Regions from separate parts of the Brevibacillus sp. HB2.2 genome, predicted to be linked through region 3. Evidence: riboswitches for the same ligand, from Rfam matches in the RefSeq annotation. Region 3 holds a riboswitch; each other region holds the start of a gene.
What was found. A riboswitch is a leader RNA that binds a small molecule or an ion and turns the genes downstream of it on or off. The one in region 3 is predicted to bind S-adenosylmethionine.
Positions count from the first base shown of each region.

Region 1: another riboswitch for S-adenosylmethionine. It lies ahead of HP401_RS13015 (aminotransferase class I/II-fold pyridoxal phosphate-dependent enzyme); the one in region 3 lies ahead of HP401_RS08285 (homoserine dehydrogenase).
Region 2: another riboswitch for S-adenosylmethionine. It lies ahead of HP401_RS03040 (MetQ/NlpA family ABC transporter substrate-binding protein); the one in region 3 lies ahead of HP401_RS08285 (homoserine dehydrogenase).
Region 4: another riboswitch for S-adenosylmethionine. It lies ahead of mtnK (S-methyl-5-thioribose kinase); the one in region 3 lies ahead of HP401_RS08285 (homoserine dehydrogenase).

Region 1 covers NZ_JABSUV010000015.1:36,555-43,825, reverse strand. The annotation lists gene HP401_RS13025 (YhcN/YlaJ family sporulation lipoprotein) at 1-596, shown strand, start outside; gene HP401_RS13020 (trans-sulfuration enzyme family protein) at 620-1,807, opposite strand; gene HP401_RS13015 (aminotransferase class I/II-fold pyridoxal phosphate-dependent enzyme) at 1,804-2,967, opposite strand; SAM riboswitch class I at 3,062-3,181, opposite strand; gene HP401_RS13010 (pyridoxamine 5'-phosphate oxidase family protein) at 3,256-3,714, opposite strand; gene HP401_RS13005 (DUF5665 domain-containing protein) at 3,853-4,194, shown strand; gene HP401_RS13000 (hypothetical protein) at 4,204-5,586, opposite strand; gene HP401_RS12995 (hypothetical protein) at 5,777-6,052, opposite strand; gene HP401_RS12990 (YlaH-like family protein) at 6,063-6,389, opposite strand; gene HP401_RS12985 (glutathione peroxidase) at 6,621-7,094, shown strand; gene typA (translational GTPase TypA) at 7,164-7,271, opposite strand, start outside.
Region 2 covers NZ_JABSUV010000003.1:96,869-104,139, forward strand. The annotation lists gene HP401_RS03030 (ABC transporter substrate-binding protein) at 1-1,041, opposite strand, end outside; gene HP401_RS03035 (hypothetical protein) at 1,239-1,595, opposite strand; SAM riboswitch class I at 1,816-1,917, shown strand; gene HP401_RS03040 (MetQ/NlpA family ABC transporter substrate-binding protein) at 2,020-2,850, shown strand; gene HP401_RS03045 (methionine ABC transporter ATP-binding protein) at 2,893-3,930, shown strand; gene HP401_RS03050 (methionine ABC transporter permease) at 3,930-4,592, shown strand; gene HP401_RS03055 (hypothetical protein) at 4,742-5,176, shown strand; gene HP401_RS03060 (YxcD family protein) at 5,164-5,457, shown strand; gene HP401_RS03065 (ABC transporter ATP-binding protein) at 5,634-6,497, shown strand; gene HP401_RS03070 (siderophore ABC transporter substrate-binding protein) at 6,712-7,271, opposite strand, start outside.
Region 3 covers NZ_JABSUV010000009.1:19,976-27,246, forward strand. The annotation lists gene zwf (glucose-6-phosphate dehydrogenase) at 1-1,024, shown strand, start outside; gene HP401_RS08270 (Gfo/Idh/MocA family protein) at 1,048-2,037, shown strand; gene HP401_RS08275 (cyclase family protein) at 2,059-2,700, shown strand; gene HP401_RS08280 (DinB family protein) at 2,718-3,233, shown strand; cobalamin riboswitch at 3,267-3,472, shown strand; gene HP401_RS30145 (hypothetical protein) at 3,632-3,766, shown strand; SAM riboswitch class I at 3,861-3,967, shown strand; SAM riboswitch class I at 4,033-4,146, shown strand; gene HP401_RS08285 (homoserine dehydrogenase) at 4,233-5,498, shown strand; gene HP401_RS08290 (CapA family protein) at 5,512-6,681, opposite strand; gene HP401_RS08295 (VOC family protein) at 6,760-7,271, shown strand, end outside.
Region 4 covers NZ_JABSUV010000010.1:127,323-134,593, reverse strand. The annotation lists gene HP401_RS09740 (sigma-70 family RNA polymerase sigma factor) at 1-184, shown strand, start outside; gene HP401_RS09735 (anti-sigma factor) at 184-1,359, shown strand; SAM riboswitch class I at 1,456-1,601, shown strand; gene mtnK (S-methyl-5-thioribose kinase) at 1,735-2,964, shown strand; gene mtnA (S-methyl-5-thioribose-1-phosphate isomerase) at 2,961-4,001, shown strand; gene HP401_RS09720 (GNAT family N-acetyltransferase) at 4,100-4,675, shown strand; gene HP401_RS09715 (ABC transporter ATP-binding protein) at 4,811-6,553, shown strand; gene HP401_RS09710 (ABC transporter ATP-binding protein) at 6,573-7,271, shown strand, end outside.

The sequences.
Region 1 (7,271 bases), on a different contig from region 3:
AACGGATCATGATCTACTGTCTCGGTTTTAGCTTGTTGCTTACAGCATGTACGTCAGGCAATATACCCCCGACGAATCAGGCTGCACAACAGCCGAAGCATGCCACTCATACTCAGCGTGTTCAGCAAACAGCTCCCGAGCCTGCTTATAATCAATCTTCCCAAGCCACCGCTGATCGTCTCGCCCAACTAGCAACACGTGTGAAAAGGGTGCACAGCGCCACGGCTGTGGTCTTGGGCAAATATGCGGTAGTCGGTATTACTGTGGATCCGAATCTGGATCGCCCAGAAGTTGGCGTCATTAAGTATACAGTTGCGGAAGCTCTGAAAGAAGACCCCCAAGGAGCGAATGCTGTCGTTACTGCAGACCCTGCCATCGTCCAGCGTTTACGGGAAATGAGAGATGATATTCGTCGTGGCCATCCGATTGCCGGAATTACCGAAGAGTTGGCGGATATGGTAGGTCGGATCATCCCCCAACTGCCACGCAGTGTGCAGCCTCGTGAAGAAACCCCTTCCCAAGTAAAAGAAAAACGCATGCACAAAGAGCCACAAGGACAAAACAAAATCAACGCAAATCGTACAGGCACACCATAAACAAAAAGAGGTATCCCCCGGATTTAAGCCCGGGAGAATACCTCTTTTTCTTTATGGACTGGTGCTTCAGATGGCAAATGATCCAGTGCTTGCTTCAAATCTGCCACCAAGTCATCGAAATCCTCTAGACCAGCTGACAATCTGATCAAACCGTCTGTGATTCCCCTTGCAGCTCTTTCTTCAGCGGGCATCGCTGCATGTGACATCGTAGCTGGATACGAGAGAATCGTTTCCACTGCCCCGAGGCTGACTGCCACAATCGGCAATTTCACGCGATCAAACAGCGCTTTTGCTCGCTCACGGCTCCCTACATCAAAGGAAAGAACAGCCCCATGACCAGTCGCTTGTTGTGTTTGAATCAGGTGACCGGGGTGATCCGCTAGTCCCGTATAGTAAACTCGGCTTACCTGTGGATGCGTAGACAACCACTCAGCCAAGTCCGCGGCTGTCTTCGTACTCACATCCAGTCGGGCTTTCAATGTTTTGAGCCCACGCATCACGAGCCAGCAGTCCTGCACACCCAAAATCGCTCCCATGCCATTCTGGATAAAGTAGAGCTGCTCCCCTAATGCAGCCTCCCTGGTCACGGCCAGACCAGCCACGACGTCGCTATGCCCTCCGATAAACTTTGTTGCACTATGAATGACCACATCTGCGCCAAGTTCCAATGGTCGCTGGTAATACGGGGTAAGGAACGTATTATCGACGATGACGAGCAAGCCGTGCTCTTTCGCGATACGAGAAACCGCTGCAATATCTGTCACCTTTAAGGTGGGATTGGAGGGGGTCTCCAGGTAAACCCCTTTTGTTGCCGGTGTAATGGCCGCACGAACGGCTTCTGTCTCTGTCGCATCCACGAACGTTACAGAGATGCCCATTCTCGACAATACCTTGGTCAAAAACCGAAACGTGCCACCGTATACATCTTCCGCCACTACAACATGATCTCCGGCAGAAAACAGCATGAAAACGCTGGAAATGGCAGCCATGCCAGATGAGAACGCGAAACCGCGTGCGCCTCCTTCTAGAGTCGCAATGCCTTCTTCCAAAGCCTGCCTGGTCGGATTGCCTGATCTGGCATAATCGAATGCACATGGCTGATCGATATCAGCCTGATGAAACGTAGAAGCTTGATAAATCGGAACCGACGACGCACCTGTGAACGGGTCAATGCAAGTGGAACCGTGGAGGAGCTTGGTGGCAAAATTCATCGTACACTCCCCCCTACGACCAAACTAGCATTCAAGGCCTGAAACAAATCGGCTACGACATCATCTGGATGCTCGATGCCAACCGACAGCCGCAACAATCGATCACAAACACCGACATGCTCTCTGACTTCTTGCGGGATATCCGCGTGAGTCTGCGTCGCCGGATACGTACACAATGACTCGACACCCCCCAGGCTTTCGGCAAAGGACACGATTTGCAGATTTTGCAGGAATACCCCCACCTGCTCCACATCGCGTACGCGGAACGATACCATCCCACTATGCCCTGTCGCTTGATTCACCTGGATCTCATGTCCCGGATGCTCGGACAGACCCGGATAAAATACCTCCGCTACTGCCGGATGCTCACGCAGCTTTTCCGCTACAATCAAGGCATTGGATTGATGGCGCTCCATCCGCAATGCCAATGTTTTCATCCCGCGAATGAGAAGCCAGCAATCTTGAGGTCCGAGTACAGCACCGATTGAATTGTGCAAAAACCGGATTTTTTCCGACAACTCTTCTCCTTTTGTTACGATGAGTCCAGCCAACACATCATTGTGTCCTGCCAAATACTTGGTCGCACTATGTAAGACGATATCTGCACCAAGCTCTAGTGGGCGTTGACAATACGGGGTTAAGAAAGTGTTGTCTACAATCGTCAGGAGACTGTGCTGCTTCGCCAATTGTGCTACTGCTCGAATATCGGTAATCTGCATGAGCGGATTGGTTGGTGTCTCGACGAAAATGGCCTTTGTATCTGGGCGAATCGCATTTTTCAGTGCTCCAATGTCACGCAAATCCACGTACGTAAACGTCAGACCGTAACGAGAGAGCACTTGCTCGAACAATCGATAGGTTCCCCCGTACAGATCGAGCGAAACAATCAGATGATCTCCTTGGGAAAACAAGCCCATGACGGTATGAACAGCGGCCATTCCCGAGGCGCAGGCGAATCCTGCATCTCCTGATTCCGCTATAGCGATGGTCTCCTCCAAAATGGTGCGAGTAGGATTAGCTGTGCGCGTATAGTCATAGCCAGTGCTCTGGCCCAAGGCAGGATGACGATAAGCCGTTGCATAGTAAACAGGAAAGCTCACCGCCCCTGTTTTTTCGTCTTTGCCTACTCCCGCCTGAATCAACTTTGTTTCCAATTTCATGTCTGTTTCTCTCCCTCCAATAGTGTACGAGGGCATCAAAAAAGCCCTCTTTCCTCTGAAAGAAGGCTTTGTTTACGTCACCGTAAGCAAATCCTTCTCATCTTTCAGAGTTTGATAACTCTGCAGGAATTAGCACCATTATCTCCCTGTTAAAATACAGGTGATTGGTTGCCGGGCATCATCGGGCCAGTCCCTCCGCCGCTCTGGATAAGAAGATTGCTATTCAATTCGATTGACCCTAATACTAATGGATCGGCAGGATTCTTGTCAACAATTTATTTCCACCCGTTAATTTGCATCCTTCAGGGCGGTCATCACTTGATTGTCCAGCTTCGCTGCTGCGTTTTTGTCATACGTCTTTTCATATTGTGGTTCTGCGGAAATACGGGAACCGTAAAACATAATATCACGAACAGCCTCAATTTTGATCTCTACCATGGCCAGCTTGAGCGGAACACCTTCTAGGCGGTCTGTTTTAACGACAGCACGACCATTAATGGCGAAAGACGAGCCCGCACCGATCAAATGCAGGACAACCTGCGGTTCCTTCGCAATATTAGCCAAAATACGTGAGCGATTATCCACGGCAAAACGAATCGTATCGGCGCTGACAGCATACGTCCAGGACAAGGAACTGAGCGATGGTGCTCCTGACTCATGGTCTACTGTGCCCAAGGTAACAAAACGCTCCTTTTGCAAGAGCTTGAATAAATCTTCGGAAAGAGTTTGGGAAACAGTTTCAGCCATTTCAAAGCCTCCTATCAAACGTTTAGTACGTTCATTTTACCCTTCGCATAGCTGATAGGCAAACGTTTCCTCTCCACCTTGATTCTGGTTGTCTTTTTCCCTAGACTGGTAGGTAACGATACCGAATGATGGAAGGGGATGGACAGCTTGTCGCCTACAGATCGCCTCATGCAGCAAATTGACCAAGTACTTGAAGAGCTTCAGGAAGTTCGGAAGGTAAATGAGCGGATGCACAAAATTGCGATGTTCTTAGAAGATATCCGACTAGCAGATGTGATCCAAAATTACACAGCCCCGCGCAAGCTGCTCTGGATCAATTTCCTCGCAGGTCTTGCCCGGGGTCTGGGATTGACGATTGGTACTGCTATCGTTTTGGCTTTCCTCGGCTCCCTCTTGACGCAATTTCTTTCGATCCCCATTTTGGGGGATTACATCAGACAATTGGTGGAGTACGTCGAGACTTACAAGCAACGGCCTTAATGATAGAGACTAGTCTCTGTCCTCGTCATGATCGTCATCATCGTGATCTTCATTCCATTCCTTACCGTGCTTTTTCCAATAGCCATACGCATTGCCGTTGGGATGCTTATCTTTCTGCTTCCCTTTTTCTTTTTTCTTTTTGTCATCATCATCGTCTTCATCGCCGTCTGTTGGCTTCACAGGCTCGACAATGACCTTTGTGCTGAGTGCAACGTCAGCTTTCTTAATCAGCTTATCGTCTTCATACAATGCGAATTGAATCGATTTAGCACTAAAGGAATGATTCTTGTAAGACAACGTCAAAGAGAACTCGCCTTTGTCATTCGGTTTGATCTCTTTTTTCTTCCCGTCAGGAGCGATCACAACCAGCTCAGCATCGTCCTTTTTGTTCCAGCCGCTTACTGTCCCCTTCACTTGGATGGACTTAGCGGCAGGATTGTTTACAGCAGTCGCCTTGATGACATATGCGGTCGCTTGATCCTTGTCAGGAGCGTTAACGATTTCTACCTGAACGGATTCGGAATCAACCTTCTTGCCATCCTCGTAAACCTCGATCAAGGCTTTTTGATCTTTTGCGGCTTGTACATCCTTTACTGTAACTGTAAAGCTGCCTACGCCATCCCACAGCTTCTTCACGCTTGCGTCTTTTTTCACGCCATTATAGGTGACAGTTACTTTGTCTGCCCCCTGCTTGACAATTCCTTTTACTTTTAATTCCTTTTTCTTCGCATCCAATACAGACATGGTATGGATGATCATTTCCTGATCTTCTTCTGCTTTTGGAACGATCTTTACCTGTTCGCTATCGACCAGCTTGCTGCCTGCATAGGCACTTACGGTTACATACGGCTCATAGGATGCATCCGGAGCTTCAAAGCTGACCGTAAAAGAATGCTCGTTGGTCGGAACGACTTCAATGATGTCGGAATTCGGCTTTTTCACTACCACCTTGGTGACATCCGAAGTCACAATCCCCTTTATGTACACCTTGTTATTTTCAGTCTTGGCATTTACGCTCACGATTTCTTCAGCATTCTCTGTCAGGCGCACTTCCAGCCAGATGTCGCTGTAGTACTCGTTGTAGATACGCTCCCACTCCGCTTTGTTTTCTTCCATATACGTTTGGAGCTTCGTATTCAAGTTGATTTCATCTACAATGATGTACAAGTGATCCGCTTGATTTTTCAAGAGCATGTTCAACGTGGTTGGATCATTTTGGGCCAGTTCTTTTAAATTGTAGCGCGTGACTTGCTTCCCCTCGTCATTCATGACTACCTTTGTGGCACTTGGACTAGCAATCGAGCTTGCATTGGCAAAAATTGGCGTTAAACAGCCAAGAATACCTGCCGCTGTCACAACTGCTAATACGGGCTTGGTCATGTACTTCTTCAATGGTAGTTCCCCCTTCTAGTCTGCCAAAATCCCCCTGCTTGCTTGGGTCTTTCCTATTGACGGGAAATCATTTTCAAAAGTTGCAGCATCCAGGAAACCGCGTCTTATTACCTATGAAAAGCGCTTGAAACAAAAAAACTCCCCCCAACTTCCGAATCATTTCGGCAAGTGGAGAGGAGTCTTTGTCCCGTTATTTGCAGTTGTACTTGGGCTCACTTTCAATCGCGACCAATAAAGCTTCGACTGATTCAGCAGGGTATCGCACTTCAACGGACTGTGAATCAGCGTTCCCCGATAGCACATACCAGCTACCTTCCTGACGGTAGCCGATATCGCTCATTTGATGATCCTCATGTAGCAATTGCAAGAAAAAAGCAGCTGTATCCAAAGCAGAGCGGTCCTCTGGTCGCGCATCGGCAACCAATTGAATTTGGAGCCAATTAAAAAGTGCATCTTCACGCTTCACGCGATTCTCCTCACTTTCGCCCAGTTTGATCCGGTTTGATACGTACCTTTACAATCACGAGAATCGCGATCGCCACCAGCATTGCACTTTTCACAGGAAGCTGCACATCCAAAATAGCGAAAATGAGAGCTCCAACAAATAAAAGGATGTACAAGAGCACATTTTTCAAAATAGGCATACGGATACGGGTAGCAAAGCCAAGATAATAGACAATAATTAATTCCGCAAACAAAATCCAAGCGCGATATTTATCAGCCCACATGCGAAAGCTGTCAAATGCTGTGAGCTGATCTGGATTCGTTGGCACATAGGTTGATGCGATTTGTATCCAGTCCATCACTTATCTCTCCTGTCTTCAAGCGGTGAAACCCCTACCGCTTCACATGCCACCTCATAGGCGGAATGAAACGAATAGTCACTCCTTTTTTCTTAGGAAAACGCTATCTTTCTTACTTTATCAGGTGGTGGATTCTGTGTCAAAAAACGGTAGGACCTTCCATGTGGCTGGCATGATTTTCGCCGTACATGCTATGATGGGGATATGTCAGTAGAAAAAGGTGGGAATAAGATGAGCTTGTATGATATTGCCGTCAAAACGATTTCCGGTGAAGAAAAGACTTTGGCCGCCTTCAAAGGCCACGTACTGCTAATCGTGAACGTCGCCAGCCAATGCGGACTTACCCCTCAATACAAAGGGCTACAGGAGCTGTATGAGCGTTATCAAGATAAGGGTCTCGTCGTTCTCGGCTTTCCTTGCAACCAGTTCGCTGGGCAAGAGCCTGGAACAGAAGAAGAAATCGCAACGTTCTGCGATCGCAATTACGGCGTGACGTTCCCGCTTTTTGCGAAGATCGATGTCAATGGTCCTGGTACCCACCCGTTGTATCAGTACTTGAAGGAACATGCTCCAAGCGAAGAAAATCCAGATATCGAATGGAACTTCGCCAAATTCCTCGTGGATAAAGACGGTCGTGTCGTGAAACGCATCAGTGCTCGTACTCAACCCGAAGAACTCAGCTCAAATATCGAGAATCTGTTGTAAGGACAAGCCCAAATAAAAACGCCACTTCATCCCCAAACAGGATCAAGTGGCGTTCTTTTCTAATCAATCTTACGCTTGCGGTTGTGCTTCATAGCGTCTTTGCTTCTCATAGCGCTCACGATCTGATTTGTTCAGATATTTTTTGCGCAGACGAACGGATTGAGGTGTTACTTCGCA
Region 2 (7,271 bases), on a different contig from region 3:
CCATGCTTTGGAGTGCTCGTTTACGAATTTCATGTCCAGCTTTTTCAGCTTGCTTACGGTTTCTTCCCCGTACGTTACACCTTTTGCTTCTTCTTCTGTCAGTTGAACGGTCTTGTTTACAGGGGAATCGATTTTCGCTTTTGCTGTTTTCTCCTGAACCTCTTTGCTCAGTTGATAGTTGATGAAGTCTTCTGCGAGTGCTTTGTTCTTCGAGCCTTTTACGATGTTAACCGTATTCATAACCGCATATCCGCCACTTGCAGGTTGTACGAAAACAGCTTCTGGAACAGCGGCTTTGATGTCTTTGAAGTACATTTCCATGATCGGTCCTACGCCGATTTCTTCTTGTCCAAACATGTTCACGTATTCGGAGGTCTTATCGTAGAACTTCACGACATTTTTGTTGACTTCTTTCATTTTTGCGAAGGCTTGATCCTCGTTAAATTCCTTGCTGCCCGCGACCGCAGACGCACTGTCGAGAACCATCGGGCCAGTTGTGGACGTAATGCTTGGCAGTGTCAGCTTGCCTGTCAGCTCTGGGTTCCACAGATCTTTCCAATCCTTGATCTCGGTTTTTACGAGCTTTGGATTGTAGGCAATCCCGAATTGGCCAATCGTGTAAGCTGGACCGTACTCCTCGCCCAGTGGTGCTTTGGCGATGTCGTAGATTTGATCCAGGTTCGGGATGCGGCTGCGGTCGATTTTTTCAAATGCGCCACTCTCAATCCCTTGCTGTGCATAGTAGTCAGAGAGGTAGATCAAGTCTACATCGGAGCTTCCTTGGCGGACCTTGTTCAGACGCTCTGCGTTGTTCCCGATTTCCAGCACGATTTTCACGTTATGTTCTTTTTCAAACGGCTCATATACTTCTTTGCGGAAAAAGTCTTCGGAGAAGCCCCATGTGGAGATGACCAGCTTTTGTGGCTCGCCCTTTGCTTCGCCGCCAGCTCCCCCCACTTTTGGTTGATCATTGCTGCCACAGCCAGCGAGTGCCAGTGACATCATAGAAAAAGACAGGATTCCAGCAAGTAATTTCTTCATTGTAATTCTCCTCCAGTTGGGTTCATTTGATGACAAAATATGGTGATACAATAAAAAGAAAAGTACCCTTGATTAGAACGTATCATTCTAAACAAGAGCACTTTCCTTCGTAAACAAAGAGAAGTGACACCCGTTTTTACGCAAAGTCTACGGTCTCCCCTTAAGATAGATCAAAAGAGAAAATCCGAACGATTGCGTCAGGTATTCAGTTCTGATTCAGCTAAAATAACATTCGTGATCGCCCACTGCGTAGGCGCATCATAGTCCCTGAGCACGGCTTCCAACGGCAATCCCATCTCTTCTTCCAGTCGTTCTCTCAGTCTCTTCTTATAAAGAAGGGACATGCGAAAATCGACTTCGAGCTTGAGGGCCGGTGCTTCTCCTTCCAACGCTTGTGAGCGCGGAGAGCGGCGATGCTTAGCTTGGAACGTAATCATCTGATTTTCAATCGTGACTCGGAGCAAAGTCGTTCCAAATCCGAACAACTCTTTTGCTATCTCATTATAGATGGCAGACAGCTTTTTTCTAGTTTCATTGGAGTCCACGAGAGTCATGTCATCACCTGCGATAGCTGGCATCGGGTTCATTCGTTCTCATTATACATATGATTTTTTCATTCTTCAATAGAATATTCGTATTTAGATCAATTTCACATTTTTCCACCAAGTCATTCGTTTGCAAAAACTGTTGACACCGAAAAAATCAGTCGTTATAATCCAACTATCCAAATAAGAATTAACAACAATGTTTGGAATGATAATTTCATAGCACATTCTCTTATGAAGAGAGGTTGAGGGACTGGCCCTATGACACCTCGGCAACCTATCGCAAACGATACGGTGCCAAATCCAGCGGAATTATTCCGACAGATAAGAGAGGTATTGTTGCAGTGTGGTTACATACTTGCAGTTTTCGCCTCTTCTGTCGGAAGAGGCTTTTTTCTTTTCCATCTTACATCCAGAGAAAAGGGGTATTTTCATGAAAAAAACTGGTCTACTGCTCACTACACTACTGCTCGCTGCATCGCTCGTAACGGCTTGCGGGGGCAACCAAGAAGCTGCGCCTGCTAACGGCGGCACTGTTGCTGAACAAACCTCACTCAAAGTGGGGGTCACTGGCGGCCCACACGAAGAGATTCTCAACAAAGTAAAAGAAGTCGCCAAAGGCAAAGGGCTCGACGTCGAAGTCATCGTTTTCAACGATTACGTACAGCCAAACCAAGCTCTCGACAAAGGAAATCTCGATGTAAACAGCTTCCAAACCATCCCGTTCTTGGCGAAGTTCAATCAAGATCACAAAACAAAGATCGTCGAGGTCGGAAAAACCGTGACGTACCCGATGGGCCTGTACTCCACCAAGCATAAAAAAGTCGAGGACATCCCGGCAGGCGGCGTTGTCGGCATTCAAAATGACCCGACCAACCGAGCACGCGCCTTGCTGCTCTATCAGGCAGCTGGCTTGATTAAGCTCAAGGATGGCGTGGGTGACACTGCAACACCACTGGACATCGTGGAAAATCCGAAAAATTTGCAATTCAAAGAGCTCGAGGCTGCTTTCCTGGCACGCTCGCTGAGCAACGTAGAGGTTGCTTCGATTAACACGAACTTCGCGATGGAAGCTGGCTACTCCCCGAAAAAAGACGCGATCTTCGCTGAGACGGCTGACTCTCCATACGTAAACATCTTGGCAGTCAACGAAACCAACAAAGACAACCCAGCCGTCAAAAAGCTGGTGGACATCTACCGCTCGGAAGAAGTGAAAAAATTCATCGACGAACGCTTTGAAGGAGCTGTACTGCCGTCCTGGTAAGATCGAAGCCAGGAACATCAAGAACAACAAGGAGAACTCGTTATGATACAGCTAACCGATATTCATAAGTCGTATCAAGTAGGAAACAAGCAGGTAGAAGCATTGAAGGGCGTATCCCTGCAGGTGGAAAAAGGGCAAATCTACGGGGTGATCGGCTTTAGCGGAGCGGGGAAAAGTACCCTGCTCCGTACCATCAACCTATTGGAGAAGCCGACCAGCGGTTCTGTGATCGTCAATGGCCAGAACATGCTGACCCTCAAGGAAAAAGAACTGCGGCAAGCTCGCAAAAAGATCGGGATTATTTTTCAACACTTCAACCTGCTCTCTTCCTATAATGTCTTTGACAATGTGGCGGAAATCTTGCGGATGAATCGCGTCCCCAAAGATGTCATAAAGCGCAAGGTAGAAGACCTTCTCGGCTTGGTTGGCTTGTCTGATAAAGCAAACGCTTATCCTTCTCAGCTATCCGGTGGACAAAAGCAACGGGTGGGCATCGCTCGTGCACTTGCGACCGATCCGGAAATTCTGCTCTGTGACGAAGCGACTTCCGCTCTCGACCCGCAAACAACCGAATCCATTCTGGAGCTATTGCTCGACATCAATCGAAAGTTCAACCTGACCATCGTGCTGATTACCCATGAAATGCAGGTCATTAAGAAAATCTGCGACCAAGTAGCCATCATGGAAAACGGCGTCGTCATCGAGCAAGGCTCTGTTCTGGATGTGTTCAGCAATCCGCAAGAGCAAACGACCCGTAATTTTATCAAAACGGTTTTTGATGATCAGGTACCACAGGAGATTTTGTCCAAGATAAAAGAATCCGGACCCGTTTCCAAAATTGTTCGCGTTGCTTTTCGCGGAGATGCCGCTCTCGATCCTGTTCTAGGCACCTTGTCCGCACGCTTTCCGATTAGCACCAATCTGTTATACGGCTCAATTACGACCATTAAGGGAACGGCGCTCGGCATTTTGCTTTTGCACATTTCTGGTGAAGACCAGCCCATTCAAGATGGCATTCGCTTCTTGCGCGAATCCGTCTACCGCGTAGATATTGTGTCACCAGAGGAGGTGCGGAGCTAATGGAGCGTTTGATTGAAATGATTCCGGTATTCGGGCAATCCCTGCAAGAGACCGTCATCATGGTTGGGTTTTCCTTGTTCATTGCGACACTGATCGGGATTCCGCTCGGGATTTTGTTGGTCATCACACAGGCGAACCACCTTTTTCCGAACAAAATCATTTATCACACCTTGAATACGATCATCAACATTGTGCGTTCGTTGCCTTTTATTATCCTGATGGTTGCAATCATTCCTTTTACAGAGTTGATCGTGGGCACATCGATTGGGATTGAAGGAGCCATTGTGCCGCTCATCGTCTATACGGCGCCTTACATCTCACGCCTGATGGAGACGGCCCTGCATGACGTAGATCGCGGCGTGATCGAAGCGTACCAAGCGATGGGTGCATCCCGGACGCAGATTATTTTTCGCATCATGCTGCGTGAAGCACGGCCTGGCATCGTCCTCTGCCTGACGATCGCGACCATCGGTTTGATCGGTGCTACTGCAATGGCAGGCGCAGTTGGTGCCGGCGGACTGGGCGATCTCGCCTTGCGCTACGGCTACCAGCAATGGGACATCGAAGTCATGATCATTACCGTCATTATCCTCGTCGTCTTGGTCCAGCTCATTCAATCGTTGGGTAACTGGGCAGCCCGAAAACTGAAAAAGAGCGCGTAAATCGAAGAACCCCTGACGAGATCGCTTGTCAGGGGCTTTTTTGTAGGTATTTAAACCGATCGTCACTGAAAGTGCATTGGAATTTCGTTCGATATTCATGTAGACTTATATGTACAAGTCATTCAAATGAGAGGTGCTACTCAAATAACATGAAAAAACTCATCATGATGTTGGTTGCCGTAATGCTCGTACTCGCTCCGGCCGGAGGATTCATTGATCACGCCGACGCGAAAGGCTATAAGTCCGGGAAAAAATCTTTTAACTCTAATACGACACCTACCAATACACAAACACCCAACAAAGCCGATTCAAATGTAAACGCAACAACCAATAAAGGTACGACAACAACTCCTGCTGCTACCGCAAGCAAAAGCGGCGGATTCATGAAAGGTCTCATGATTGGTGGTCTGGCTGGTTTGCTGTTCGGATCCCTATTCGGTGACATGGGTATCCTGGGCTCCATCCTTGGCTTCATGATCAACCTGATGGCGATTCTCGCAGTGATTATCCTGATCCGCAAAGCGTTCGTCTACTTCAAAAACAAGCGTGAGAAAGAACAGGAACTGAACGCATGGAAAAGATAACTTTTTCTGAACAAGATATCATTAACGCGATTTGCATTCATGCAGCTTTCAAAAAGCAGTTGAAGCCACAAGACATCTCCGTCGAGCTGATGTGGGACGAGGAGTATGGCTTCTCTGCTGAAGTACACTGGATGGATCGCCAACAAATCTTCGTCGAGATTAACATGATTGAAGCGATTCGCTACTACCTGGATACCCAGATGCAGCGCAACCCTTATTCGGCCGGTATCGAGCTGGTATTGGACGACGATGAAGGGATTATCGCCCATATCACCTACTAACACTGGATAATCATTTATTAACCCAAGGCCAATTTGTTCACGCATGTGAGCAGGTTGGCTTTTTCATATTGAATTTGACCTCATTCCGTTATATACTTTATCTTAGTGAAAATGATTATCATTGTCTTTGTTTACACATACATGTACATACTTTCCTAAAAAGGAGTTGGCCCATTGTGGAGCGCTTATACACGCAAAAGCTGGACATCGGATACGGTGAGCTTTCCATTGTCAAAGACTTGAACATCAGCATTCCTTCTGGAAAAATCACTGCCCTAGTTGGTGCAAACGGTTCTGGTAAATCGACGATCCTCAAAACTCTCGCGCGGATTATGAAACCAACCGGCGGACAAGTATTTTTGGACGGAAAGTCGATCCATCAGCAATCGACCAAGGAAGTCGCCAAGCAACTCGCGATTTTGCCGCAAAACCCAACCGCACCCGATGGCTTGACCGTGTCTGAGCTCGTTACCTATGGCCGCTTCCCCCATCAAAAAGGCTTCGGCTCTTTGACCAAGGAAGACAAGGAGATCATAAACTGGGCTATCTCCATGACCGGCATGGCAGATTTCCATGATCGTCCGGTTGACCAGCTATCCGGCGGTCAGCGCCAGCGCGCCTGGATTGCGATGGCACTGGCGCAAGGAACAGACATCCTGTTCCTTGATGAGCCTACGACCTTCCTGGATATGGCTCACCAGCTGGAAGTTCTCAAGCTCTTGCAAAAGCTGAATGACGAAGAAAATCGTACGATCGTTATGGTCGTCCACGATTTGAACCACGCAACCCGTTATGCACAGCACATGGTTGCCATCTCTCGCGGTACCGTCGTCGCTGAGGGAAGCCCTGCTGAAGTCATGACGCCTGAGATGCTGCGCAAGGTATTCAACATCGAAGCAGACATCCTGATTGATCCTCGCACAGGTGTACCGCTCTGCCTCCCATATGAGCTGTGTCATGCTGTGGATCAAAAACAAGCAAACGAAAACACAACCCAACCCGTTTACACGGAAGAGCGCAAGCTGGTTGGAGCCAGATAACCATTAGATTCCGCAAACAAAAAGCCGGTTTTCACCACGTTTTACGGTGTAACCGGCCTGCTTTATTGGTTGAACAAATAAGAGGAATGTTACAGGAGTTTGCCAAGCGGGAGCCCCGAGTATAAATGAATCAGCACATTCTATAAAATGAAAAGGCGACAGCCCCGGGAATGTCTTACTCCCTTGGGCTGTCGCCACTTTCTTTTCTAGCCTCTTACCACTTCACTTCTTTCAGAACTTCTTCTGCCATGCCAGCGGTGGATTCCAATCCGCCACCAGACAAGTACCAGTTGCTAGAATCCAGGTAAATGATGTTGCCAGTTTTGAATGCTTTCGTGTTCTTAATCAGATCGTTTTCTACTGTTTGCTGTGTAGAAGTAGACACTTCTTTATTCTTGGAAATCGCGTTACCACGATCAATTACGAACAGGTAGTCTGGATCTTTTTCCGCGATATATTCAAAGGAAACGCTTTGACCATGATTTTCTACCGAAATGTTTTTGTCTACAGGCGTAAATCCAAATTCACCGTGCAGGATACCAAAACGGGAACCAGCGCCGTAAGCGTTCAGCTTGCCTTCGTTAACCATAACGATCAGAGCAGTTTTACCGCTTGCCGTTGCTTTTGCATTCAATTCTTTGATAGATGCATCGATTTTGCCCAGCTCTTCTTCTACTTGCGCTTCTTTACCGAAGATGGTACCCAATGTTTTCATGTTCTCTTTGAAAGATTCCATGTACTTCGCATTGTCTACACCCATGAAGATGGTTGGAG
Region 3 (7,271 bases):
GAAAGAATTGAATGAAAAGCTGGGAAAAGCATTTTCAGAAGAAGAAATATATCGCATTGACCATTACTTGGGGAAACCGATGGTGCAAAACCTCGAAGCTCTCGAATTCGCGAACCCGGTTTTCCAGGCTCTCTGGAACAATCAATACATCGCCAACGTACAAATTACGGCGAATGAAACGGTCGGTGTCGAGGACCGGGCTGGATATTACGAGCCAGCCGGAGCACTGCGGGACATGCTCCAAAATCACATGCTGCAAATGCTGATGATTATCGCCATGCAGCTTCCGAAGCGAATCACATCTGCTCATATCCGCGAAGAAAAACGCAAGGTGATGGCAGCCGTGCGCCCGATGAAGAAAGAAGAAGTCGGGACCCACGTGATTCGCGGTCAGTATAGCGCAGGACATATTCAAGGAACGCCTGTAGCTCGCTACAGGGACGAGCCTGGTGTCGATCCCGTTTCCATGACAGAAACGTATATTGCCACGCGTGTCTGGATTGATGACCCGTTTTGGGAAGGGGTACCTTTTTATATTCGCACGGGAAAAAGACTGCAAGAGAAATCAACCAGGATCGTCATTGAGTTCAAAAATCCGCACGAAAAGCTATATCAAGAGCAAAATGAAACGCCATCGCCTAATTTGTTGATCATCAGTGTGAATCCAAATGAAGGTATTGCTTTGCAGGTAAATAGTAAGAATCCGACAAATAGCGGTAAGATTGAGCCGGTGACGGTAGATTTCAGTTCAGGGACAAAAGACGTGCCAGAAGCGTACGAGCTGCTCTTGTTCGATGCACTCCGAGGGGATTCCACTTACTTTGCGCATTGGGATGAGGTCCGGCTGTCGTGGGAGTGGGTGACACCGATTTTGGAAGCCTTCGCTGAAAATTTGGTGCCGCTCTTTACGTACGAAGCAGGCTCATTCGGACCAAAGGCCGCAGAGCAATTGCTTGCAGCAGACGGATTCGTGTGGTGGCTGGATAAGGTCGAAGAACGACTGCCAGTCACTGCAACGAGATAGAAAAAGAAAAGGGAGCGGATGAGATGCGATTTGGCGTAATCGGAACGAACTGGATCACCGAGGAATTTATCCAGGCTGGTCAAGAAGTAGAAGGATTTTCTCTTCAGGCTGTTTATTCACGTACCATCGAACGCGCCAAAGAAATCGCGGACAAGTACCATGCTCCATTCGCCTATAGCAGCCTAGAAGAAATGGTTACAAGCAAAAATATCGACGCGGTCTATATTGCAAGCCCCAACTCCTGCCACGCGGAACAAGCGATCCAGTGCATGGAAGCGGGGCTGCACGTATTGTGTGAAAAACCCCTGGCTTCTAATGCGATTGAGGTAGAAGAAATGATCGAGGCAGCGAAAAGAAATGACGTGCTGCTCATGGAAGCTGTCAAATCTACACTGTTGCCGAATTTTTTTGCGATACAAGACAACCTGCACAAGCTGGGAAAAGTACGACGTTATATTGCTAGCAATTGCCAATATTCTTCGCGCTATGACGCCTACCGCGAAGGGAAGGTTTTACGTGCTTTTGATCCTGCTTTTTCAAACGGAGCCTTGATGGACATTGGTATTTATTGTCTTTATCCGTTACTCATCCTTTTTGGCAAACCAGACGTGATCAAAGCAGAAGGAATCGTGCTTGATTCTGGAGTGGACGGAGAAGGCAGTATGTTGTTGAAGTATCGAGAGATGGATGCCATCATTAGCTTCTCGAAAATTACGACCTCCTATCAGCCAGCAGAAATTCAAGGGGAGGACGCAACGATGGTGATCGATCGAATCAACCATCTCAAAGAAGTGGACATTCGTTACAGGGACGGTCGAACCGAGCAAGTAGCAAGGCCGCAGACCCCGAAGACCATGCATTATGAAATAAGAGAATTCCTACACTTGGCGAAGATCGGGGCCAGACAATCTGCAACGAATTCGCATGAAGTTTCCAAAATGGCCATGCAGGTCATGGATGAAGCGAGAAGGCAGATGGGGATTGTTTTTCCAGCGGATCGAAAAAAACAGTAGGCAAAAGGGAGGGCGTTTGGGATGAAAATGTATGATGTGACCGCCACCGTGTACGAAGGAATGACGGTGTATAAAAACAAGCCTGAAAAGCAGCCGAAAATACGTACCGCTACCAACGGTTATGTAACAGAATCGAGAATCGACATGGACCTCCACACGGGTACCCATGTGGATGCTCCCCTGCACATGGTCAATGCTGGTGATACATTTGAGAGTATTTCCTTGGAGAAGCTAGTGGGCAAGTGTAAAGTTCTTGATCTCACAGCGGTCGAGGACAGGATCACTCGCGCTGACTTGGAGAGCTTCGATCTTGAGCGAGGAGATTTTGTCCTGTTTAAAACGAAAAACTCTTTTGAAGAGGCGTTCTCCTTTGAATTTATCTTTCTGTCTGAAGAAGGGGCGGAATATGTAAGTGAGTTGGGGGTTCGTGGCATTGGTACCGATGCACTTGGAATCGAACGCAGCCAGGAAGGTCACCCCACACATAAAAAATTGTTTGCGGCGGGAGTCATTGTCGTGGAAGGCTTGCGGCTAGCAGAGGTCCCGCCAGGCGAGTATTTTCTGGTAGCTGCACCACTCAAGCTGGTTGGCACAGATGCAGCCCCGGCAAGGGTCCTATTGTTTGAAGGTTTACATAGTAACTTGTCTATTGAAACTGAATGACGAGGAGTGGGAAACATATGCTCAGACGACCAGAGCGCGATGAATACGCTGCTTATTTTGACTATTACATGGGTCTTGTACCGGAGGGGGAGTTCCAAACGATCCTCACGCAGCAAGGAGAGAGGATCGTCGCGTTATTTTCGTCCCTTGCCCCCGAGCAAATTGATTATCGGTATGCGCCAGGCAAATGGACGGTTAAAGAGGTGTTGGGTCATCTCATCGATGCAGAACGCATCATGAGCTACCGCTTGCTGAGAATCGCAAGAGGAGATCAGACACCCCTCGTCGGATTTGATGAGAATGCTTTTGTTGAACACGGGTGTTTTCAGCTAAGAGACCTGTCTGATTTACTGGAAGAGTATAAGGCTGTCCGTGCTTCCACCATCGCTTTGGTGCGAGGGATCTCTCCAGAAGCGTGGTTGCGTACAGGACTTGCCAACGGAAACAAGCTATCTGCAAGGACATTGGCCTATGTGATTGCTGGACATGAAGCTCATCACACTCGCATTTTGAAAGAGCGGTATTTGGGGTAAGGTAAAATCTGAAGGTAGCAGTGAAAATAGACAATTTCATAGGTGGAAACAGGTTCCTTAGGGCGTAACCAACTCGCCACAAGGATAATAGGGAAGCTCGGTGCAAATCCGACACGGTCCCGCCACTGTAAGAGGGGAGTCAGCGTCCAACAAGCCACTGGTCTATCAAAATAGACGGGGAAGGCGACGCTAGGCGATGAACCCATAGTCAGGAGACCTGCCTGTTTCGACAACACTGATAGACCTACGGGAGATAGGGAGGTGTTAGAGATGGCTTGCGAAAAACAGCGAGTGGACATGTATGCCCCTCCTTTTCTGGCATTTTCTAACGATCATTACGGTCGAGCGGAAAATGCTCTTTTTATTTTGGGCAGAATAATAGAAAAGGAGGGCGAGCAATGATGCAACTTTTTATTTGCCAATGGTGCGGATATGTTGTGGAAAAAGAGCAGCTTGAGGAATGCCAGGAGGGCGTGTTTCATTGTGCTTGCTGCAGTATGGAAGAGGTAGAAAGCCTGTTCACCCACAAATGAAATCCTTGCCAAATCAGCTTGCAATCAGAAAAGAAAGAATTTTGTTGACGCTTGCCTTGGAATTTCTTAGAATAAAGCTCAACAGCATAAATGGTTCTTATCCAGAGAGGTGGAGGGTCTGGCCCGATGAAGCCCGGCAACCGTTGCATATTGCAACAAGGTGCCAATTCCTGCGAGACGTTTCGTCTCGAAAGATAAGAAGCGGGTTACTCTATTAGTAGATCAACCTTCTTCTTAGCGAAGAAGGTTTTTTTAATTTCATATTTTCTTTATCCAGAGAGGTGGAGGGACTGGCCCGATGAAGCCCGGCAACCGTCACGTATATTTTGTGACAAGGTGCCAATTCCTGCAGGACATATACGTGTCCTGGGAGATAAGGAGGGGGAGCATTAGCTGCTATCAAGCCTTCTTCTTATCGAAGATGGCTTTTCTTTTTATCTAAAATTCGGAGTATGGGGTGGTCAGGATGAGTGCAGAAGTAGTACGTGTGGGATTATTGGGATTGGGGACAGTGGGTGGGGGCGTAATCAAAACGATCCGTTCACAACAGGAGAAGCTGGCTTCTCGTCTGGGAAAACGAATTGAGATCGTCAAGGCATTGGTGCGTGACTCGGAAAAAGAGCGGGCGGTTCATGTCGACCCGGCTTTACTGACGACAGATTTTGAGGATGTATTGAGAAGCGATGTGGATATTGTGGTGGAGGTCATGGGCGGTGTAGAACCTACCTATGACTACGTACGTGCTTTGATCGAAAAGGGCTGCCATGTGGTAACCGCCAACAAAGAACTCCTGGCGAAAAAAGGAACAGAGCTAGTCGATTTGGCAAATCAGCATCAAGTGCATCTTGCCTATGAAGCGAGTGTGGCTGGGGGTATCCCGATCTTGAGTGTGCTCCGGCAGTTCCTGCGTACGAACGATATCCAAGGCGTTCGCGGTATTCTCAACGGAACAACGAACTTCATTTTGACGAAAATGGAAGCAGAGCAGCTCTCCTACCAGGAGGTGCTCAAGCAAGCACAGGAGCTGGGCTATGCGGAAGCAGACCCTCGTTCGGATGTAGAAGGCTTTGATGCTATGTACAAATTGTATATCCTGGCACAGCTTGTTTATGGGGAATCGCTGCCTTTAGCGGATGTTGTTCGCAAAGGAATTGCAGATTTGTCTGCAGGTCACATTCGGATTGCAAGCGACTTAGGGTACCGGATTAAGCTGATCGCGCAGGCTTATCAAGCCGAAAAAGGCATTCGCCTATCTGTTGAACCAACCATGCTTCCGCTGAGCCATCCGTTGGCGCAAATCCACGATGCGTTTAATGCTGTCCAGCTATCCGGCAACATCGTGGGAGACTTGTTGTTTACAGGAAGAGGGGCAGGAGAGCTCCCAACAGCAAGTGCAGTCGTGGAGGATTTGGCCTATTTATTGACACAGCCATTCACACCGCATCCTACCTGGAAAGAAAAAACGGCTGACAAAGCTGGAGGCACGGTGGATTCGGCAGAACACGTCCTATGTTATCTGGAGGGCTCATGTCATACTGCGACGCCAGATCGTGTCTTGCATTTCCTTCAGCAGGCAGGAGTGAACGTGCATAAACTAAAAGTTCAATTCGATTTGGGGGGCGTCTTGCGCGCAGGGTTGATTGTGACGGGAATCAGTGAACAGCATGAGTCCTTATTGAAAAATGATTTTGGCTTAGAAGTGCGCTGCTTCCCTATTCTTGAATCTGCGTAAACGGCTTCTTTTATCAGGGAGCAGTCTCCACTGCCTTTACACGTGGCTGCACACGCCCGTCACTTTGTATGTCGACATGCTCAGAAATGGATTCAATGCGCTTTAATAGGGCAGCTCCGTTGCTTTCATTCATGGGTACAGCCTGTCCCAATTCTGCATGATAGGGAAGCATCGTCAGCTCACAATCACCACTTTTGGAGCAGTTTGCTTGCAGGACCATTGTTTCCCAAGTCTTGGGTTCGTTTGATCGTGTGAAAATGAAATTGCCAAGACTATACGCAATCCATTTGTCGTTGTATCGTTCAAAGCCTTGCAGTACGTGGGGATGACCGCCGACAACCAAATCTGCACCAGCATCGATGTAGGCACGAGACAGCTCCTTTTGATGATCGACAGGATAATCGGAGCGTTCTTTGCCCCAGTGTGCAATCACCACCACGAGATCCGCTTGGCTGTTCGCATCCTGAATCGCTTTCACTGCTAGTGTAGGATCATAGGAAGCGGCCATACCTGGTTGGGAATTCCCTGCAAACCAGCTCGTTTCGGGAATGACCCTGCTGAAGCCGAGAATCGCAATCTTGATGCCGTTCTTTTCTAGGAAAACAGGTGAATAGGCGCGGCTGGCATCCTTACCGGCACCGACGTATTTTATTCGGTTTTCGTCTAAAGCGTCAAAGGTATCCAGCAATCCCGGAATGCCTTGGTCCATGGAGTGGTTATTGGCCAGATTCACCACATCAATTCCAGCGTTTTTCATGGCAGGAACAGCAAGTGGCGATGATTTGTAAACATACTCCTTGTTTTGAGCAGCAACACCTGTGGCGGTAATCGGCGTCTCCAAATTGGCAATGGTGATATCATCTTGCAAAAAGAGCGAGCTTACATGTTTGTATGGGTAGTCATAGCTGTTTGCAAGTAAGGTTTTCTCAACGTTTCCTGACATCATAATGTCACCGACAAAGGTGAGCTGCACGGAAGACTTTTGGTTCGCGGTATTATCAGGAGCAGGCTGGGTGTTCGGGTTGGCATGTTCTCTATCCATGGCAGTTTGGAATAGGTAGTAGGTTCCGACGACGAAGATGGCCAACACGCTAAAGAGGAGCGTGTTCTTTCCCACACGTGCCCATTTTCTGCGTGAGCGCTTGCGCCGAGCATGTATCCGGCTTGATCTGTTCTCGTTCATTTTTCCCCCTTGTCTTTCTATCCTTACATAAATGAATTTTGATATCCTATAAGTAATACGAAAAAGGGGAGAAAAAAGGTGCAATTAACTTTTGATCATTTGGTTCATTTTGTACATCGGACTCCTCAGGAAGCAGCAGAGCAATTTTGCCAAGCGGGTTTTCATGCGGTAGCTGGAGGGCGTCATGCGTCTTGGGGGACATGGAATAGCCTTAGTTATTTCGGGCTTTCCTATGTTGAGTTTTTGGCGGTTGAACACCCTGAGCTTGCTCGACAATCAGAGAATCCGCTCATACGTCAAAGCATCGAAGATGAGGCAAAGGGAGAAGGATTTGGCCAGATTGCGCTTCGGACCAACGAGATGGATGCGTGGGCAGAGCGCTTGCGAAGCCAAGGCTTGCAGGTTACGGGACCTGTTGCGGGAAGTCGTACACGTGAGGATGGCACGACGCTTCGATGGCGGATGTTGTTCCTCGAAGATGCTGAGAGTACTCTTCTCCCACCCTTTCTCATTGAATGGTCGCAAACCGATGCAGAGAGAAGAGAGGATTTGACTAACCGCGGCATCATTGGCGCACATCCGAATGGTGC
Region 4 (7,271 bases), on a different contig from region 3:
AGTGGCCCATGACTATTTGGAGCAACTTCCGGAAAAGCAGAAACAGGTCATTTTGTTGTCTGCCATGCAGTTTTCCTACGCGGAAATGGCAGAGGTGCTCGGTATCGATCTGGCAGACGTCAAGCGTTCCTTGTTTCGGGGACGACAAAAGATGCGGCAGTTGTGGAGGGAGGAAATCCGGTGATGAACAAGGATGAGAATCATCGCGAGCAAAGGTTGCTTGCTTATTTGCGTGGAGAAATGACGGCAGAGGATTCGAAACAATTCGAGGAAGAAATAGCCGCTGACGAAGAGTACGCACAGCGGTTGGAAAGGCTTTTGTTGGGGGAAGAAACAGAAGAGGACAACGCGAAAACCAAACAGTCTGAAACACTGTCAGCTGAAAAACAGCGTGCCATTGTTCGCCGGGGGAAATGGAAAAATCGGTTGTCCAACGCAGGATTCACCATAGGGCTTCCCTTTCTGGCCGGAGTTGTGTTGCTGATTCTGAATGGCTGGGTGGGATCGCTGATGCATGAAGATCTGTTCCGCGTTGCAAAGTCGATGGTCAATTTTACTCAGCCAGGTGTGAGAGTGGGGGGGAGTGGTTCACAGGTCGGATTGCTGTACGGAAACATCAGCATGGAACTAAGCGAGCGGGTTGGGGGAGAGGAAAAAAATGCGGGTCGTTTTGAGAGTACGAATGTGCTGTGGAATGTGAATGCCAAGCCGCAATGGACGAACGGGGTCAGGGAGCAAAAGTTGTTTTTCCGTTATCCGGCAGAGGAGGAAACGGAGGATACCATGTCTCTCACCTCAGCTGCCTGGACGACAATGGAGAAGCTGCCCGAAGGAACGGTTTCGCAGCTTGCGATATCCTTTGACCACTTTCTGACGTACGAGGAGTATTATAAGCTGGTTACCCGCCATGTTACCTCTTCAGGTCAAGATACAGTCTGGCTTGCAATAGATACAGGGGTAGAGCTCAAGCAAGCTGAAAGCGGAGATGTGCTTTTTGGTTCCGGGGAAGTGTGGGGATTTGCCCAGCGAGAAATGGATTACGGTGGTGTATATAAAAAAGGGGCTGGGGACAGAGTAATCGCAAACTATCTGGAGGAGATGAGTTATTTGTCAGAGCAAGAGGAACTGGCTCGTGATATCGGAAAATCCTTACTCCCTGGCAGAGATATACAGATTGCAGAGCGATACAGTCACATACAGAAATACGGGGTTCGCATTTACGGAGCCGTCCTCACCGGACCTACGAAAGAACTGCTGAAGCTCAAGGCAGAAAAGTCGATAACAGCAGCGTTTTTAGGCAAGGTAGACTGGTGGAATTGGGAGCGACCTGCGGCATCCGGAACACAATACAGCTACTGATAGCAAGGTGCGAATTTTTGCACAAAAGGGTGTTGACATCGTGGAAGCGTTGGTTGTATGATTCAAACTAAATCAAAAACCGAATACGTTTTGGATACCTTATCCAGAGAAGGTGGAGGGACTGGCCCGATGATACCCGGCAACCGACATGACGCCATTTAGACGCGAGAAAGCGACTGATTAACAGGCGACATGCACGGTGCTAATTCCTGCAGAAACAAAAGTGGTCTGGAAGATAAGGGGGACATCAACACGGTTCTTACACGTGACGACAGCGACCTCTTTTCTTCGGGAAAAGAGGTCTTTTTTGCTCTCATGACACAAACAAAACAAGTAGAGATAGAGGAAAAATAAGTAGAGGGGAGTTTTGGAATCATGGCATATCGCGCATTGACTGAACAGGAAGCAGTGGAGTACGTAAAAGGAATACCGGGTCTTTTTAGCGAAGGAGCAGAGCTGACCAGCCGAGAAATCGGGGATGGCAACCTCAATCTGGTTTTTGACATTCAAGAGCCAGCAACCGGTAAGAGCGTCATTGTCAAGCAAGCACTGCCTTTTGCCCGCGTTGTGGGGGAATCTTGGCCGCTTACGATTGATCGGGCTCGCATCGAGAGCGAGGCACTCCGGATTCAGCACAAATACGTTCCAGACCTGGTGCCACAGGTGTATCATTTCGATGGGGAACTTGCGTTGACCGTCATGGAAAACGTTGGGGACCATATCATCATGCGCAAAGGGTTGATCGAAGGAAAGCGGTATCCGCTATTTGCGAAGCAGATTGGCCGTTTTCTCGCGCAAACGTTATTCTTCACATCCGATCTGGGCGCACATCCATACGATAAAAAAACGCTAGTCGGAACATTCATAAATCCAGAATTATGCAAAATAACAGAAGATCTCGTCTTTACCGATCCGTATGAAAATGCGCCTACCAACGACTTCAACCCGTTGATCCGCCGCGAAGTCGAGGCGATCTGGAACAACAGGCCGCTGAAGCTGGAAATCGCCAAGCTGAAATACGATTTCCTTACGCGATCGGAGGCGCTGCTGCATGGTGACTTGCATACTGGAAGTATTTTCATCACGGAAAACAGCCTAAAGGCAATCGATCCAGAGTTCGCTTACTACGGCCCAATCGGCTTTGACATTGGAGCGATTATTGCCAATCTGCTGCTCAACTACGCAGGACAGCACGGTCTGCAAAAAGATCAAGGAGAACGGGAAGCATACCGCGAATACTTACTGGAAACAGTCGAGGATGTCTGGAATGAATTCGTTTCACAATTCGTTCAACTCTGGCACAAGCACGCCAAAGAGCGCAGCGCCCATGTCGAAGGACTGTGGCAAAGCTACGTGAAGCGCCTGATTCAGGATACAGCAGGCTATGCCGGATGCAAAATCTTGCGTCGTGTCATTGGCTTGGCAGGCGTAGCGGACCTGAATGCCATCGAAGACGACCAGACTCGCGCAGAAGCAGAGCGTCTGGCTCTCTCGATTGGAGAAGCGCTGATTCTCGGTCGCGGCGGCATCGAGGAATCGACAGATATCACGGACATCGTACGCACAATAACTGAACGCTACTACCAGGAGGCTACAGCAGTATGACAACCAGCACTCAATTGGCACCTGTAAAGTGGGAGAATGACGCATTGGTCTTGCTTGACCAGACGCGTCTGCCAGTAGAAACGATTTATTTGAACTTGACCACCTCCGAGCAAGTATGGGGTTCCATCCGACGCTTGGAAGTACGTGGCGCACCAGCCATTGGCATGGCGGCAGCTTACGGGCTCTACCTGGGCATTCGTGGAAGTGAAGCGAGTAACTACGACGAGTTTTGGCAGGAATTGAACCAGCAGGCAGACTACCTGGGCTCTTCCCGTCCGACAGCGGTGAATCTGTTCTGGGCGTTGGATCGCATCAAGGCTCGTGTTGAAAAAGCAAGCGGTGCGTCGATTGCCGAGTTGAAGGCGGCAGTACTCGATGAAGCATTGGCGATTCAAAAGGAAGACGCTGAAGTATGCCGAACCATCGGGGAGCATCTGCTCACTCTGTTGCATGATGGTATGGGAATTCTCACGCACTGTAACCCAGGGGCATTGGCTACAGCAGCGTACGGCACGGCTACTGCTCCCTTTTATTTGGCAAAGGAACGCGGTTGGAACCTGAAGGTGTACGCGGATGAAACCCGTCCTGTTCTTCAAGGCGCTCGTCTTACTGCATTCGAATTGCAGCAAGCAGGAATTGATGTGACGCTGATCTGCGACAACATGGCGGCGATGGTCATGTCCCAAGGAAAAGTAGAGGCTGTCATCGTGGGGACAGACCGCGTAGCAGCGAACGGCGATGTCGCCAACAAAATCGGTACCTATGGGGTAGCGGTATTGGCAAAAGCTCACGGCATTCCTTTTTACGTGGCAGCTCCTTTGTCCTCCGTCGATTTGGACACACCGACAGGCGCAGATATTCCGATTGAAGAGCGTCCAGCCGAGGAAATTACCCATGGCTTGGGCAAACAGGTAGCTCCAGACGATATCAAGGTGTACAATCCTGCGTTCGATGTAACGCCTGCGAAGTACATTACAGCGATCGTTACCGAGACAGGCATTTTCAAGCCGGAAGAGATCGGCAATAGCAAAAAATAAAAGACATTTTTATATGCGTTCGCCTATTGTTGCTGGCGGGCGCTTTTTGCTCATTTTGGCGTTTTCTAGTAAAATATCCAAGAAAAGGGGAGATTCGTATGCAAACGATCCAACAGATAGCAATCAATGAAGATACGTACTTGAAGCAATTAGAATTAGCCGATGCTGAGCAGTTATTTTTGCTTACGGATTCGAACCGGGAGAATCTTATGGAATGGCTGCCGTGGCTGAATTATACGAAGAAGGTAGAGGATTCTCGCCAATTCATCCAAGCGACGATTCATCAGTACAACGATAATCGCGGCATCCACTACGGTATTTGGTACCAAGGACGTCTGGCTGGTACAGTCGGCGTACATACAGTGGATTGGATCAACAAAAAGACGTCCATTGGCTATTGGCTGGGTGCGCAATTTCAGGGAAAGGGCCTGATGACAGAAGCAGTGGCGACCTACTTGGACGTGTTAATCTTTGGATCATGGGATTTGGAAAAAGTAACGATTCAGGCTGCTACGGAAAACTACAAGAGCAGATCGATCCCGGAACGATTAGGGTTTCAACTGGAAGGGATACTTCGCCGGAATGAATTCCTTTACGATCATTACGTGGATCATGCCACTTACAGCCTGCTAAAAGAGGAATGGCTTGACTGGAAAACCGATAAAAAATCTTAGATTGAACTGTATGCATTGATTGACAATGAAAATTCTGTAAATTACGATGGTGAAGACAGATCAAGAGGGCTGCGCGTGATTCGCAAGCCCTTTTTTAGTCGTGCTGTTAGGTCTAAATAAATAGAGGTGATTTACATGCAGACACTTCGGCAATTATCTTGGTTTTTTCGTGCCTATTGGAAGCGATACGTCATTGGAATCTCTGTGCTGTTTGTCATCGATGTTCTCATGCTATGGCCGCCGAAATTAATCGGGGATACGGTCGATTCGATTCGCAACAGTTCCCTGACGGACGCTGACTTGACGCAAACAGTGGTCATCTTGCTCGTATTGGGTGTGAGCTTGTATGGGTTGCGGTTTCTTTGGCGGTACTTGTTAAATGGGGGAGCCTTGATTCTGGAAAGAACGCTACGTGAGCGACTGTTTGCCCATTTGACCAGAATGACCCCGTCGTTTTTTCATCGCAAGCGCAGTGGTGATCTGATGGCCGTGGCTACCAACGACATTCCCGCCATTGAACAAACGGCGAGTACAGGGGTGCTTACGCTTGTCGATGCGTTGTTCATGACCGTGTTAACGCTAGGCGTCATGGTGACCGCGATTGATTGGAAGCTGACGCTGGCTGCGCTGATCCCGATGCCGTTTTTGGCTTGGTCAACGGCGTACTATGGAAAGTTGCTGCATGATCGCTTTTACTTGGCACAGGAAGCCTTCGGAGAGATGAATGATCATGTTCAACAATCCGTATCGGGCGTTCGGGTATTGAGAGCATTTGTTCAGGAAAAGGCCGATATCGAGGCATATCGCCGGGTGAGTGAAAAAACGTTGGAGCGAAATGTGAGCGTTTCGCGGATCGACGCCTTGTTCGAGCCGACGATCGCGATTATTATTGGCTTCAGCTTTTTGATCGGGCTGGGCTATGGCACGTATTTGGTGTTCACTAGCGCTATCTCCTTAGGGGATTTGGTTGCGTTCAATTTGTACCTGGGACTTTTAATTTGGCCGATGTTCGCTTTTGGTTGGCTGGTTAATGTGTTGCAACGTGGTGGTGCCTCCCACAAACGTTTTACAGAGCTAATGGTGGAGCAGCCAGATGTGACGGAGGCAGCGAATCCAGTCACGAGCCAAATCGCCAATACCGTAGAAGCACGCCATTTTTCCTTTACGTATCCGGGCACTGACAAGCCAGCACTCACCGACATCTCGTTTCGTTTGGGTGAAGGAGAGACGCTTGGGATTGTCGGGAGGACGGGAAGCGGCAAGTCGACGTTGTGCCGTGCCTTGTTGCATCAATATCAGATGAAGGAACAAGTCCTGTTTATCGGGGGCATCCCAATTGAAGGACTCGCGTTCGATACGCTGCGGGAAAAAATCGGCTATGTGCCCCAGGAGCATTTGCTGTTCTCACGGACGATTGCCGAAAATGTTGCATTCGGGAAACCACAAGCGACGACCGAGGAAGTGATGCATGCGCTGGAGCTTGCGGAGATGAAGAGAGATTTGGCCCAATTCAGAGAGGGCTTGCAAACCATGGTTGGGGAGAAGGGGGTCACCCTCTCTGGGGGGCAAAAACAGCGCATTTCCATCGCACGCGCTCTTTTGATGGATGCGGGGATTCTGATTCTCGACGATTCACTATCGGCAGTGGATGCGCGGACGGAGGAGAGTATCCTTCGTCATCTGCGACAGGAGCGCGCGGATAAAACGACCATTATTACTGCTCATCGTCTCTCTGCCGTACAGCACGCTCAACTGATTCTCGTGCTAGATGAGGGGCAGATCGTCGAGCGGGGGACACATGACGAGCTGATGCAGCGCAACGGCTGGTATGCAGAGCAGTACCGTCGTCAGCAAATGGAGCAGGATGTGGCTGGTTGAGAGAGGGGGAAAACGTTTCATGAGCAAACAAAATGTATGGGGGCGTTTGACCGAGTACGCCAGGCCATTTCAAAAGCAAATACTAGGCGCATTGTTCCTGCTCTTGCTGGGAACGAGTGCAGAGCTAGCGGGGCCTTTTTTAGCCAAGGTCATGATTGATAATCACATCCTGGCGATCCAAAAGCCTTGGTATCAGCTGGACGAAGTGCCACCACAAGCAGCGGGGCAAGTCGCCTCAGTAAACGGTACGAACTATATTCGTGAAGATGTCGCTGCAAAGACAGGACTTGCTTTGGACAGGAGCAATCAAAAAGAAGTAACTGTGCTGACAGAAGGCACGACTTATTACTTGGTTTCTGGCAAGGTGAATCCAAATACGGAGAAGAAATTCACCCCGATTGCGCCAGAAAACGGCAGGGAACTCTTCGAGGTAACAACGAAGGATCCATCAGGTCAAAAGATGTCCTCCACAGGGATTCGGCTAACCGCAGAGGAAGTCAAGGGGATGTACCAAGGGGATGTTCTGCCTATTGTCTGGCTGTCCGTAGGTTATGGGGCACTGATTTTGCTCTCAGCTGGATTCAATTACGTCCAGATTTTGTGGCTACAAAAAATCGCACAGCGCATCATTCAGCAAATGCGGATGAAGCTGTTTATCCATTTGCAAAAGCTCCCGGTTGCCTTTTTTGACAAAACGCCAGTAGGTGCGCTTGTCTCC